2 regions of the Stenotrophomonas sp. YJH_SMC_25 genome follow, and region 2 is predicted to be linked to the other one. Evidence: riboswitches for the same ligand, from Rfam matches in the RefSeq annotation. Region 2 holds a riboswitch; the other holds the start of a gene.
What was found. Region 2 has a riboswitch for cobalamin ahead of AC5P7E_RS03450 (epoxyqueuosine reductase QueH). Riboswitches for the same ligand answer to the same signal wherever they lie in the genome.
Positions count from the first base shown of each region.

Region 1: another riboswitch for cobalamin. It lies ahead of btuB (TonB-dependent vitamin B12 receptor); the one in region 2 lies ahead of AC5P7E_RS03450 (epoxyqueuosine reductase QueH).

Region 1 is NZ_JCAFSV010000011.1:110,108-117,355, forward strand. It holds gene gph (phosphoglycolate phosphatase) at 1-55, shown strand, start outside; gene btuB (TonB-dependent vitamin B12 receptor) at 156-1,997, opposite strand; cobalamin riboswitch at 2,113-2,335, opposite strand; gene AC5P7E_RS15885 (histidine phosphatase family protein) at 2,479-3,057, shown strand; gene AC5P7E_RS15890 (TfoX/Sxy family protein) at 3,149-3,511, opposite strand; gene AC5P7E_RS15895 (GAF domain-containing protein) at 3,508-3,990, opposite strand; gene bioD (dethiobiotin synthase) at 4,059-4,742, shown strand; gene AC5P7E_RS15905 (aminotransferase-like domain-containing protein) at 4,818-6,266, opposite strand; gene msrA (peptide-methionine (S)-S-oxide reductase MsrA) at 6,476-7,213, opposite strand; gene AC5P7E_RS15915 (cytochrome c biogenesis protein DipZ) at 7,228-7,248, opposite strand, start outside.
Region 2 is NZ_JCAFSV010000002.1:92,912-100,159, reverse strand. It holds gene purU (formyltetrahydrofolate deformylase) at 1-39, shown strand, start outside; gene pncA (bifunctional nicotinamidase/pyrazinamidase) at 211-837, opposite strand; gene AC5P7E_RS03450 (epoxyqueuosine reductase QueH) at 894-1,580, opposite strand; cobalamin riboswitch at 1,742-1,971, opposite strand; gene AC5P7E_RS03445 (nicotinate phosphoribosyltransferase) at 2,105-3,514, opposite strand; gene AC5P7E_RS03440 (bifunctional nicotinamide-nucleotide adenylyltransferase/Nudix hydroxylase) at 3,579-4,628, opposite strand; gene AC5P7E_RS03435 (patatin-like phospholipase family protein) at 4,822-6,714, shown strand; gene AC5P7E_RS03430 (helix-turn-helix domain-containing protein) at 7,043-7,248, opposite strand, start outside.

The sequences.
Region 1 (7,248 bases), on a different contig from region 2:
GCATGCGGTGGCGGTGATCGACGACCTGCGTGAACTGCCGGGGTTGCGGGGCTGAAGCAGAGGGGTAGTGCCGGCCGCTGGCCGGCAACCCGGAATGCGTTGCCGAAGGTCATGATGTTGCCGGCCAGTGGCCGGCACTACCATGAACGTTGCGCTCACTTCGGCTGGTAACGCACGCTCAACTGGTACTCGCGGCCGGGCTGGTTGAACCATGCCACCGTTTCGTAGCGACGGTCGAAGACGTTGGCGGCACGTGCCAGCAGCGACCACGATGGCGTCAGTGCGTACTCAGCGCGCAGGTCCAGCGTGCCGTAGCCTCCCACCTTCACCGTGTTGGCGGCATCGTCGTAGCGCTTGCCGGCACCCTGCACGGTCAGGCCGGCGCGGAAATCGCCGAAGCGACGGTCGATGTCCAGGCGCGCGGTCTGCTGCGCGCGGCGTGGCAGCCAGTTGTCGAACTGGGTGCTGCCGCCGGTGCGGTTGCGCGGGTCGGTGTAGCTCAGCTGCGCGTTGATGTCGAAGCCGGCCAGCAGCACGCCACCGGTCAGCTCGGCACCGCGGATGCGGGCCTTCTCCACCTGCTGCATCTTGAAGGTTGCCGCATCGTAGGTGATCAGGTCATCGATGCGGGTTTCATACACGTCCAGGCCCCAGTGCCAGCCCTGGCCCTGCTGCGAAACGCCGAGGTTGGCACTCTTGGATTTCTCCGGGTTCAACGTAGGCACGCCGCTCCACGGGTCGTACAGATCGCTGAAGGTCGGTGCCTTGAACGCCGTGCCATAGCTGGCGTTGAGGCGCAGGCCGTGGCCCAGCTCCATCGCCCAGCCAACGCTGCCGGTGGCGTGGTTGCCGAACTGCTGGTTGTCGTCGCTGCGTGCGCTGGCCTGCAGCTGGTGGCGGCCGAAGCGGCCCTGGTACTGCACGAATGCGCCGGTGTTGCGGCGGCGGTCGTCCAGGTAACCCGCGCTGCTGCCATCCAGGTTGTCTTCGCTCCAGTCCACGCCTGCGCTCAGCAGCTGGCCCTCGGCCACGCCGAAATCGCCCTGCAGGGAGGCGCTGTCGCGGTGGGTCTGTGCGCTGCCACGTGCACCGAAGTCGCCAAAGTTGTCCGACTCGTTGTCACTGCGGCCGACGTTGGCGGTGAATGCCAGGCGCTCGGACGGGGTGTAGCGCACCTTGCCGGCCAGCACCTGCTGGCGGGTTTCTGAATAGTTGTAGTAACCGTCGTAATGGTTCCTGCCGTCGGCGCGCAGGGCGCTGCCTTCCACGTTCCACTGCTCGTTGAAGGTGTAGCCACCGCGCAGGCTCTTGGACAGGTTGCGGTAGCCGTCGCGGTCGGGCTCGTCGGCGAAGCAGCCGGTGAACAGCGTGGCCGAGCCGCGGCAGGCATCGATGCCGTCGGAATGCTGGTAGGCGATATCCGCACCGAACCAGCCGCGTTCGGTACCGCCGCCAATGCCACCGCTGGCTTCACGCAGGCCGTTGCTGCCACCGCCAAGCTGGAAGTGCGGGGCGAAATCACCCTGGTTGCGGCGGGTGAAGATCTGGATCACGCCACCGATGGCGTCGGCGCCGTACAGGCTCGACTGCGGGCCGCGCACGATTTCCACGCGCTCGATCTGCGCCAGCGGCAGGTCCTGGTACATGGCCAGGCCGAGGTCGGCGCTGTTGATGCGCACGCCGTCCACCAGCACTACGGTGTGGCCGGAATTGGTACCGCGCAGGAACAGCGAGCTCTGCTTGCCGAGGCCGCCGGCATTGGCCAGGTTGATGCCGGCGCGACCGCGCAGCAGTTCCTGCAGCGAAGTGGCCTGGCTGGATTCGATCTGGGCGCGGTCGATCACCTGCGCCGGCGCGATGCTGTCCTGCAGGGCGATCGGGGTGCGGGTGGCAGTGACCAGGATCTGGTCGAGCGCGGTGGTGTCATTGGCGGCCTGGGCCAGCGCGGGCAGGGCGGCCAGCACGGCCAGGGACAGCATTCGGGACTGCAGCTTCATGGGGGACTCCGGGTGCCACGCACGCCCGCGTGGCGAAGGGGAGGAGCCGCGAAGGCAGGCGTGCGCCGATGCCGCAGCGCACGCCACGGTCATCCAGCGCCATGCCCACCGCATCGCGACCTGAGGCTTCCGGGCCGGTCTCCGGGCTTGCCGCCGGGTGGCGCGAGGCCACCGTCCAGGCGCCTTCCCATGCCTGCGGCACAGTGGCGGTGTTGCCTGGAACTGACGTGCTTACCGTTGCGGGGGCAGCGCCGGCCTGGCGTGGAATCACGCGTCACCGGCTTCCCGTTTCAACCTGCCGGCCATGGCCGCAGGTCACCTGGAAGTGCGCGCAGTCTACGGCATCGCAGGCCGTCCCGTTGCGTCGCGCCTGCGCGACTGCCTTTGCTGTGCCTTTAGAATGGTTGCTCGATCCCGTGGTGCCGTTGCCGATGTCCGCCCGTTTTCCGCTGTACCTGCGTCGCCCGTCCGGGACGCGCGCATGATCCTCGACCTGGTCCGCCATGCCGGCAATGGCCGTGACGAGTTCCTTGATGGCCGCAGCGACCCACCGCAGCTGGCCGGGCTGCCGCAGGAGCTGGTCGAGGCCTATGCCGGGCAGCGCTGGGAGCGGGTGATCAGTTCACCGCGGTTGCGCGCGCTGCATACGGCGATGGCCCTGGCCACGCCGCGTGGGCTGGACGTGGAAGCGGACGAGGAATGGGAAGAGCTGGACTTCGGCGATTGGGACGGGCGGTCGCTGTTCGACTTGCCGGAGGATGCACTGGCGGCCTTCCATGCCGACCCGCACGCGTTCCCGCCGCCCAATGGCGAGAGCTGGGGCCACTTCGAGCGACGCATCGCGCGCGCGCTGGATCGCCTGCTCGATGATGACGATCCGGTGCCGACGCTGGTGGTCAGCCATGGCGGCCCGTTGCGCATGGTGCTGTCGCAGGTCTGCGGCCTGCCGATGTCGCTGTGCTGGGCGCTGCGTATCGACCACGGCACGCGCCTGCGGGTGTGGCTGGAGCGCGGCGAGATCGGGCTGGTGGGTGAGCTGCTGGAGCTGCAGCAGCCCTGAGCGCACTCGCCGGGCATGGCCCGGCGCTACCGATCCCGCATCACACTGGTAGTGCCGGCCGCTGGCCGGCATCCCCAGGAACGCGGAGGCCTCAATCCTCGTCCGCGCCCCCGGGCACGCTGTCCTCAGCGTCATCGTCGGCATCGAAGCGCTGCTCATGCACCGGGCCCGACGCCGGGCCGGCTGCCTTCAGCGGATGCGCAGCGATGCGTGCTTCGTAATCCTGCACCAGTGCTTCACGCTGTGGCTCGCTCAGCTCCTGCCAATGGCAGTCCAGCAACGCGCCTTCCAGCGAGTACAGCAGGTTCAGGCTGGGCTTGAAGCCGGCGCGCTTGACCTTGACGAAGGCGCCGACGGCTCCGATCGCGACCAGGTCGTCGCGGCTGCGCAGGCCGACCTGGCGCAGCCACGCCGCACTTTTCGGGCCGATGTTGCGCAGCTTCGGTGCGCTCATCCCAACGCCTCGACGAACACGCGGGCGATGGCTTCCAGGCCGGCCTGATCTTCTGCGTCGAAGCGGCCGACCTTCGGGCTGTCGATATCGAACACGCCGATCAGTTCATCGCCGCGCAGCAGCGGCACCACCAGTTCCGAGCGCGAGGCCGAATCGCAGGCGATATGGCCGGGGAAGGCGTCGACGTCCTCCACACGCTGGGTCACGCGCTGGCTGGCGGCGGCTCCGCACACGCCCTTGTCCAGCGGGATGCGCACGCAGGCCGGCAGGCCCTGGAACGGGCCGACCACCAGTTCCTTGCCGTCGTACAGGTAGAAGCCCACCCAGTTCAGGTCGGGCAGGGCGTGGTAGACCAGGGCCGAGAGGTTGGCCGCGTTGGCGATGCGGTCGGACTCGGCGTAGACCAGGCCACGGGCCTGTTCCAGCAGCTGGGCGTATTGTTCCGGCTTGCTGCCGGTGAGCGAGGCATTGGCGAACATGCCAGCAGTCTAGCAAGCGTGCCGGGCCAGCGATAATGCACACACTGTTGCCCTGTTGGAGCCCGTCGATGCCGTTGCCCGCCACGCTGCCGCCCGCCCTGTTCGTCACCGGCACCGATACCGAGATCGGCAAGACCGCGGCCAGCACCGCGCTGCTGCATGTGCTGCGCCGGCGTGGCCTGCGTGCGGTGGGGATGAAGCCGGTGGCCAGCGGCAGCGAAGACCTGGGCCAGGGCCTGCGCAACGAAGACGCATTGGCGCTGCAGGCGGCCAGCTGGCCGGTACCGGACTATGCCGATCTGAACCCGTATGCGTTGCGCCAGCCGCTGGCACCGGAGCTGGCCGCTGCCGAGGACGGCGTGCAGGTGGAGCTGGCGCCGATCGTGGCAGCGTTCGAGCGGCTGCGCGCGCAGGCCGATGTCGTGGTGGTGGAGGGGGTTGGCGGTTGGCTGGCACCGGTCTCGGCCACGCTCGACCAGCTCGACCTGGTGCGCGCATTGCGGTTGCCGGTGTTGCTGGTGGTGGGCATGCGGCTGGGCTGCGTCAACCACGCGCGTCTGACCGCGCAGTCGTTGCAGGCCAGCGGCGTGGAGTGCCTGGGCTGGATCGGCAACCACATCGACCCGGCGATGCAGCGCCAGGATGAGAACATCGCAACGCTGCAGCAGCGCCTGCCGATGCCGTGCTGGGGGCGGCTGCCGCATCTGCCGGGAGCGGATGGCCAGATCCTGAGCACGCATCTGCTCGATTGACCTGGGGTAGTGCCGGCCGCTGGCCGGCAACCTCGATGTATCCACCTGCGTGCAGTTGCCGGCCAGCGCCCGGCACTACCGTGCTGCGCCCGCCAGCTCCCGCGCGATCGCACCCAACCGCTCCACCGCGCCGATGAAGCGTGCATCCAGCGTCTGGCAGCACGACAGCCGCAGGCAATGGCGATACCGCGCGCCGCGTGAATACACCTGGCCGGGCATGAACACGATGTCCTCCTGCAGTGCACGCTCGAACAGCTCGCGCGTGTCCACGCCGGGCAGTTCCAGCCACAGCAGGAAGCCACCCTGCGGTTCGGTGGCGCGGGTGCCGGCCGGGAAGTGTTCGGCCACCAGCTGGCGCAGCCGTCCGACCTGTTCGCGGTACAGGCGGCGTATGCGATGCAGGTGGTGCTCGTAGCTGCCCGCTTCCAGATAGGCCGCCACCGCGTCGCCCAGCAGCTGCGGTTCGCCGCCGGTGGACTGGAATTTCAGCAGCGCGATGCGCTCGGCGAAGCGGCCGCCATCGAGCCAGCCGATGCGGTAATCCGGCGCCAGCGTCTTGGAAAAGCCGCCGACCACCATCACCCAGCCATCGCGATCGAAGGCCTTCAGGAGCGGTGCCGGCGGTTCGCAGAACTGTAGCTCGGCATACACCGCATCTTCGATCAGCGGCAGCTGGCGTGCGTTGACCAGTTCGGCCAGGCGTTGCTTGGCGGCGGTCGGCATGGTGCAGCCGAGCGGGTTATGCACGGTCGGCATCACCACCAGTGCGGCCAGCGGCGTGTGCTCCAGCAGCGCGTCCAGCGCATCCACATCCAGGCCGAGCTGCGGATGGGTGGGCAGTTCGATGGCCTGCAGGCCGAGGTTGGCCAGCAACGGGTAGAGGTTGAAGTAGGACGGCGCCTCGATGCCGACCGCATCACCGGGCTGGGTGACTGCACGCAGCGCCAGCTGCAGCCCTTCCATCGCACCGTGGGTCAGCAGCAGGCGTTCGCTGTGGGTATGCAGGCCCATGCGCGGGCCGCGGCGCACGATCTGCGCCAGCAGCCGTGGCGAGCCGTTGGGGCGTGCATAGGTCTCCACGGTCTGCTGGCCATGGCGCAGTACCTGCGCCGTGTGCTTGGCCAGCTGCGCGCCGGGGTAGAACTGGCGACCGCGCGGGCCGGCAAAGGCCAGGTCGATCACGCCGGGGCGGCGCTGTGCTTCCAGCACGCGGGCCATCAGTACCTGCTGCAGCGGCGCGGTGGGCGCAGAAGGTGTGTCGCGCAGCGAACGTTCCGGCACCGACAGCCGCGGCGCGACCTCGAAGCCGGCCTTGGGCCGCGGAATGACCAGACCAGCGTCTTCCAGCTGGCGGTAGGCGGCAATCACCGTGTTCAGGCTGAGCCGGCGCTGCGACGCCATCTGCCGCAGCGAGGGCAGGCGGCTGCCTACCGGAAGCCGGCCGCCATGGATGGCCTCGGCCAGTTCGTCGGACAGCCGTTGGTAGCGGGGGGGGATCATTGCGCTCTGATCATCTGTATCCATCGAGTTTCCCGCCATCTGGTGCTGTACCCATGATGACGGCGAGCCTAGCATGTCGTTGTCGGCCGGGCCTGATCGGGGCACGGCCGGTACTTTCCAAGCGCACGGCTGGATGGCCGTGCGTCTTTTTTTGGTAGTGCCGGCCGCTGGCCGGCAATCCCTCGATGCGGAACGGTGCGGTTGCCGGCCAGCGGCCGGCACTACCCAGGTCGTTACCGCATCGGCACCAGCGCTGCATCGCGCCGGTACAACGCCGGGAACTGCCTGCCCAGCGCGGCCAGCTTTGGCGCGTCGTAGTAGCGGATGTAGGCGGCCTGCGGGTAGTTGGTCATGTAGTTCTGGTGGTAGCTCTCGGCCGGGTAGAAGCGCTGGCCGCTGACCAGCTGGGTGACGATCGGCGCGCGGTAGCTGCCGGCCTGGCCGAGCTGGGCGATGTAGGCGCGGCTGGCCGCCTGCTGGCGGGCGTCGTCAGTGAAGATCGCCGACCGGTACTGGCTGCCGTGGTCGGGCCCCTGACGGTTGAGCTGGGTCGGGTCGTGCGCCACCGAGAAGAACACCTGCATCAACTGCCCATAGCTGACCTGGCGTGGGTCGTAGTCGACCTTCACCGCTTCGGCATGACCGGTCTGACCGCTGCTGACCCGCTCATAGCGGGCATTGGCAGCGCTGCCACCGATGTAGCCGGACACCGCATTGCTCACGCCTTTGACATGCTGGAACACGCCCTGCACGCCCCAGAAGCAACCGCCGGCAAACACCACGCTGGCGTGGGTGGCGTCATCGCGGAACGCGGCATCGCCGCTGGGTGCTGGCAGCGCGCCGGTCTGCGCGCTGGCTTCGACCGGTGCCGCGATGGCGCCATGGTCAACGAGCAGCACGCCGGCGATGAGTGCCGTGGCCACCAGTCCGGCAACGCCAGCGGCAATGCCCTGTTCAAAGGAGAATTTCATCGTGTCCTCCCGGCTCAACCGAAGGTGAAGGCATA
Region 2 (7,248 bases):
ATCCTGCTCAATGGGCATCGCACGGTGGTGTTCCGGTAATCGCCCATCCCGCGTCCGCCGGGCATGGCCCGGCGCTACCACGGGTGCTATCCGGTAGTGCCGGCCGCTGGCCGGCAACTGCAGAGATCCCGAGGTTGCCGGCCAGCGCCCGGCACTACCGAATCCTGATTTCGTGCGCGGTAGCGCCGGGCCATGCCCGGCGGTCACGCCTCAGACGATCGCGATCCCCGCCTTGCCCAGCGCCTCGCGCACCATCACGTCGTTGGCTTCGGTCACCGGCTTGGTCAGCTCCCACAGGAACTTCACCCGGAAGCCGGACTTCACCGCGTCCTGCGCGCTCCACAGCACGCAGTAGTCACGGGCCAGGCCGCATACGTGCACTTCGCGGATGCGGCGTTCATGCAGCCAGCCGGCCAGGCCGGTGGCCGGGCGCTTGCCATCGGGGCCGTGGTTCTCGCGGAAGGCGCTGTACGAATCCACCTGTTGGCGCGTGCCCTTGCGCAGGATCAGGTCGGCCACGGTCCAGTCCACGCCCGGGTGCAGGGCGGCACCGGCGCTGCCCTGCACGCAGTGGTCCGGCCACAGGGTCTGCGGCTGCGCGTGCAGCAGGATGGTCTCGAACGGGCGTTGGCCGGGGTGCTGGCTGGCGAACGAGGCATGGTCGGCCGGGTGCCAGTCCTGTGTTGCCACCACGGTGCGGTAGCGGCGCTGCGCCAGCAGATCGGCAATGGGTGCCACCAGCGCATCGCCCTGGTCGCAGGCCAGGGCACCACCGGGCATGAAGTCCGGCTGCAGGTCGATCACCAGCAGGGCGACATCGGCGGGCAGGGCGGTCATGGCAGATCCAGCACGAACTCAAGGGGCGACCAGCGTGGCCGCCCCATGCCTGCGCGTCAATCGTCCTGCGGCGTCCCAGCGTCCTGACCGTAGTACAACAGGCCGATCTTGATCCGCTCGCGGCCATTCTCGCGGCGATGGCGGTTGGCATCGCGCAGCGAGTACACGCAGCCGCAGTATTCCTGCTGGTAGAACTGCTCGCGCTTGCTGATCTCGATCATGCGGCTGGCACCGCCGCCCTTGCGCCAGTTGTAGTCCCAGTACTGCAGGCCTTCATAGCGCGAGGCGGCGCGGATGCCGCAGTCGTTGATCTGCGCCATGTTCTTCCAGCGCGAGATGCCCAGCGAAGAACTGATGGTGTCGTAACCGTGCTCGTGCGCGTACAACGCAGTGCGCTCGAAGCGCATGTCGAAGCACATCGTGCAGCGGATGCCGCGCTCGGGCTCGTTTTCCATGCCGCGTGCGCGGCTGAACCAGTTGTCGGTGTCGTAGTCGCAGTCGATGAAGGGAATGCCGTGCTGCTCGGCGAAGCGGATGTTCTCCTGCTTGCGCAGCTCGTACTCCTTCACCGGGTGGATGTTGGGGTTGTAGAAGAAGATCGCGTAGTCGATCCCGGAGGCGGTGATCGCCTCCATCACTTCGCCGGAACAGGGCGCGCAGCACGAATGCAGCAGCAGGCGCTTGCCGTCGGCGGGCAGGGTCAGGGTGGGGCGTTGGAGCTCGGTCATCGTCAGGTACCGCATGGACCGCCGGCAACGGCGGTGGCCCATGCATCAGCGCGTGGGTGAACGGGTCTGGCCGGATACCGTGAACAGGACGCGCGCGGCCACACCGCCTGCACGCGCAGGACGACGACGGCCCCGGCAACCTCCCCGCGGAGATTCCAGGTCGAGTCAGGGGACGGTCGTGTCCCCCGGCCGGGGCCGGTATTCGGGCTGATGGACACGGGCCGCAGCCCACCTACTACCCGCCGCTTCCCAGGCGCGAGCCCAGTGCTGTTGGCAGGATTCGTTTCCATTCACCGCTGCGGGGCAGCTCCGGAATGGACGCGCGAGGCGCCTTCACCGGATTCCCGTTTAAACCCCTCCCCGCGCCGCAGCGATGGGAGGGATACCTTCGGCGTGTGCAAGGTGGACCTGTTGGTGGCGCCGGTCAAGAGCGCAGGGGTCAGAGCCCGCTGCGCTGCAACGGGATCCGACCCCAGCGGAAGGAAGGGGTCGGATCCCGCTGCCACGCAGCGGGCTCTGACCCCGGTCGGGATGCGCCTTCAATGCCCCACGGCCGCCCGCGTGCGGATGTCGTCCAGCCGCTGGTCGTGCAGCAGGCGGCCGTTCTCCCACACGGTCACCATTGCGTCCTCGAAGCCGTCCGGCAGGGTGTCGTCGCCGTTGGCCGGCAGTGGCACCGTATGCAGGCTGCCGTCATCCAGGCGGCGCAGCAGGCGCATGCGGCCACGCTTGCTGGTCTTGCCGGCATCGGTGACCGGATCCTTGTAGACGTCGATCCACTCACCCTCGACCCGCGCCGCCGAGCACTTCAGCGCGAACTTCTGCGTATCGCGGTCCAGTCGCTGCAGCAGTGCACCGCCCATGCCGAAGGCCACGTTGTCGGCAGCGTAGCCGTCGTCGGTGGTGCGCTGCAGGATCGCGCGGATGGTGTCCGGATTGATGCCATCGCCCTGGATCACCCGCACGTGGTTGAGCACGCGATAGCCCTTGCCGTTGAGGCTGTGGCCGAAGGCTTCATCCAGCCGGCGCAGGCTTTCGGCCACCACCTCCACCGGGTCACCCGAGTCGGGTCGGATGACCAGGGTGGCGCCCGACGCGATCACGTCATCGCGCAGGGTGGTGCCCCAGTGTTCGCTGATCGCGTGGTAGATGTCATAGCTGTCCGACACCACCGCCACGATCGAACCGGGCTTGCCGAACTGGCGCAGCATGTTGCGATAGGCGTCCACCTCGCGTTCGCGGCCCCAACTGGTGATGGTGCTGTGCTCGGCGGCCGGAATCGAATAGCCGGCCATCGGCGCGTGGTAGTGCGCGCGTGCCAGGCACAGCGCCGACACGGTATCGGTGCCGAGGAAGTTGACCAGGTGCGCGGCACCGCCCAACGCGGCCGATTCCAGGCTCGATACACCGCGCGCGCCGAAGTCGTGCAGCTTGAACGGCAGCTGCCCCTGCGGGTCGTCGCTGGTCTGCTGCAGGAACGCGGCGATGGTCTGCCGTGCGTGCCAGCTGATGGTGGCCACGGTGACCGGATACCACACGCGCAGCAGCAGCGTTTCCAGATACGACGGCACCCAGAACGCAGCCGGATCGGTCGACTCGATGGTCATCAGTGCCTGGTGGGTGGGCACCACGCTGCCCTCGGGAACGGCGCGGATGCGCACCGGCAGGTGGCCGCCAAGCCGGTCGACGATATCGCGCCAGCCGGCCTCGTTGAACGGTTCGCCATGGGCGGCGAATACCGCAGCAGCGTCGTCGATGTCGGCGTGGGTGACCGGTCGTGCCAGCGCGTCCTTGAGGATCGCCTGCAGGCCGAAGAACACCGTGCGATCGTGCAGGCCGCCACGTGATTCGACGTAGAAGAACGTGGCATCGGTACCCGGCGGGTACTGCAGCCAATGGCTGGCCTTGTAGCTGTCGGTGTTGAGGAGAAGATTATCGAGGTAGTGCATGACGGAAGCTCCTTCGCGTCGAGTGACACCAGCGGTCTATCCGCCAGTGGGGAGGCCGGGCCTGTCAGCCGCGGCCGAGGAAATACTCCAGGATGTGCAGGTGGTCTTCGAACAGCTGCGGGCCCATGTCCAGGGCTTCACTCACCGGTATCCAGCGCGCCTTGTCGGCGTCGTCGCCGCCGCGCACCGGCGGCAGGTCACCGGCCGGGAATTCGAAGTGGAAACCGTGGGTGATGGTGCGGCCGCGCTGGCTGCGGTCGGGGTGGTCGAAGACTTGCTGGCCCTTCAGCGACCCCTTCAGCACCGGCAGCGGAATCTTCAGCCGGGTTTCCTCGCGCAGTTCGCGCAGGCAGCTGTCGAGCAGGCTCTGTTCCTGGCCGACGAAGCCGCCGGGCAGTGCCCACAGCCCCTTGCCGGGTTCCGAGCGGCGACGCACCAGCAGCACGTGGCCTGAATGCACCACCACCGCATCGGTGGTGACGAAGGTGGGCGCGTAGGGCGCATCCTTCCACGCGGCCTTGTACTGTTCGATGAAGCGGTACTCGGCCACCAGCTGGCCATAGGCAGGCGCGCTTTTGCGGAACGCTTCGAGCATGTCGTACACCGGCGCCGGCACATTGCCACGCAGCATCAGCAGCGCGCCGTGGAAGTCGACGTCGCCGGCTTCGAACAGGTAGCGCCGCAGCTCGGTGGCCGACAGGGTGGCGGTGTGCTGCACGTCCACCAGCGGCCACTGCGGGAACTCGCGCAGGTAGTAGCTGGACGCGTCCTTGTCCATGCCGATCAGGCCTACCTTCGCATCGGCGGCGGCGCCGTCGTTGCGCAGGGCTTCAGCCACCTGGCGCTGCACGTTGGCGATCCACTGCGCTTCGTTGTACAGGTGGTCACGCAGCGGGCGGATCAGCAGGCGGTCGGTGTGGCCATCGAGGGCGGCCTGGATCATCACGGCACGTTCGGCCACGGTCCAGGGATTGCGCAGGCTGCGGGGGGTATCGGCAGAGCCGACCAGGAAGATCAGCTTGCGGGCCCGGCTCAGGGCCAGGCGGGCAACGGCGGCGTGGCCGTTGTGGAAGGGCTCGAATCGCCCGATGAAGACGAGATAGTCGAATTCCATGAGAATCCCTCATGTCGTTGTGGCAGCCGCGGGTCTGTCCCTTGGCTTGCTGCAGATGCTACGCCGATGGCGGGGCGGGTCAAGCCTGCAGCCGTGCTTTCTGCTGAACGGCGCATCGCGTGCGCGGACTGCGCCGTTGTTCTCAGGCCCTGAGAAGCCTCTGCGCCATACTGGCACCCACGCGGCGGACGGCATGCTCGGGGGCAAGACAGTGGCGGACAAGTACTGCGATCTGGTCATGAAAGGCGGCATCACCAGCGGCATCGTGTACCCCAATGCGGTACTGGCGCTGGCGCGCGAGTATCGCTTCAAGAGCATCGGCGGCACTTCGGCCGGCGCCATCGCCGCCGCCGTGGCGGCTGCGGCGGCCTGCGGTGATCGTCGTCAGCAGGCCGGCGAGCACCTGCCCGGCGATGCAGGCTATGGCGGGTTGTCGGCGGTGTCGGCGCAGCTGTCGCGGCGCGGCTTCATCTACAGCCTGTTCCAGCCCGCACGCGGGGCACGCGCGGCCTATCGCCTGCTGGTGGTGCTGACCGGCAATGCCAGCCTGCCGCACAAACTGCTGTGCCTGGCCGTTGCCGTGTTCGAGATCGCGCCGCTGGAAGTGCTGGTGTCGCTGGCGCTGCTGCTCGGCCTGGGCTGGTGGGGCGGTGGTTGGAGCGGGGTGGCGGCCACGCTGCTGCCGTCGCTGCTGTGCGCGTACGGTGCGGGTGTGGCCGGTGCCGCGCTTCGTGTGGCACGCGTGGCGCGACGCAATCTGCTGGGCCTGTGCAGCGGCCTCGGCCGCGATGCACGCACGCCGGCACTGACCGAGTGGCTGCACGAATGCCTGCAGCAGTTGTCCGGCAGGCCGCTGGATGCACCGCTCACCTTCGCCGACCTGCACGACGCGCCGCGCTATGCCGGCGAGCCGGACAGCCCGCATGCGATCAGCCTGCAGATGATCACCACCTGCGTGTCGCACAACGAGCCGCGCACGCTGCCGCTGGGCGGCGCGCAGTTCTGGTTCCTGCGCGAGGAATTCGAGCAGCTGTTCCCGGCCAGCGTGGTGCAGTGGCTGGTGACGCAGGCCGGCCCGCCGCTGGAGGTGGAAGGTCGGCAGTACTACCACCTGCCGCCGGGCCCGAAGCTGCCGGTGCTGGTGGCCACGCGCATGAGCCTGAGCTTCCCGCTGCTGATCAGCGCGGTGCCGCTGCATGAACCCTCACGCCGCGAACGACGCTGCGAGCCGACCGCGCCGGCGGCCGACCCCGAGCACAACGTGGCCGACAGCATGGAAGGGCTGACCAGCGCCGGGCAGGCTTGCGGCCCGGTGATCACCGCCTTCCGCATCTGCTGGTTCTCCGATGGTGGCATCAGTAGCAATTTCCCGATCCATCTGTTCGATGCCGCGTTGCCGCGCTGGCCTACCTTCGCCATCAATCTGGTCTACCCGCAGCACGCCGAAGAGGTGAACCACGGCAGCAATGGCCGCCAGTCGCTGGAGCACGCGGTGTTCCTGCCCACCGAGAACCGACACGGCTGGCAGCGCACCTACCAGTCGATCGCCACACCGCTGGCGGCCGCCGAGCTGGGCCGCTTCCTGTTCGCGGTGGTGGCGACCATGCAGAACTGGCGCGATCTGCTGCAGGCGCGCGCGCCGGGCTACCGCGACCGCATCGTGCACGTCAGCCTGCAGGGCGACGAAGGCGGCATGAACCTGGACATGCCGCAGGAGGTGCTGACCCGCATCGCCGACAAGGGCAGCCTCGCCGGTGCGCGCTTCTGTTCGTTCTCGTTCGAGAACCACTACTGGATCCGCTGGCGCAACCTGGCCTCGGCCTACCAGCGCTACACGCTGGAAGTGGCACGCACCGATGATCCGGCGCAGCAGGTACTGGCCTACCGCGCGGCCTATTCGATGGTTGCCCGCGGGGAACCGGCACCGCCGTCGTACAAGCTGGGCTCGGAAGACAAGCGGCTGGCCTCGCAGCAGCTGTGGGGGTTGATGGTCGAGCAGGGACGTACCTGGGAAGACCTCGGCCCGGACCTTACCGACGGCGCACCGCGTCCGCTGCCGCAGATGAAGGTGACGCCGATCTACTGAGCCGGTAGTAGATCCACGCCATGCGTGGATGCATTTCGCGCAGGGCCAGAGCGTGCCGACCAACGGTCGGCACCCACCATCAGCAGCATCAGCATCACCATCAGCATCAGGTTCCAGCAGCAGGAGGAAACTGTCGAAGGCGGGGGGGTGTCGGATTGCGGGGTGTCCGCGGCATGGATGCCGGGGGTCACTTCAGGGACGGGTTCACGGCGTCCCCGCAATCCGACACCGCCCCGCCATCCCACGGAAAGCCCGCTGTTGCTTTTGAGGTTGCCGGCCAGCGGCCGGCACTACCGCAGGTGCAGGGCGCAGCCCTGCCGAACCAACCCTATCGCCCCGGCAACTGCGCGAACGCGCGCTGCATGCAGTCCTCGCGCGGGCACACCCGGCAACCCGGCCCGATCGACACCGAGTTCCCCGGGCTCTGTACATCCAGCCCCAGCGAATACACCAGGCGTTCGGCATGCTGCAGGTCGCAGCCCAACGCCACCGCGAACGTCTTGCGTGGCTGGCCATGGCCCACCGGCCCGCTGC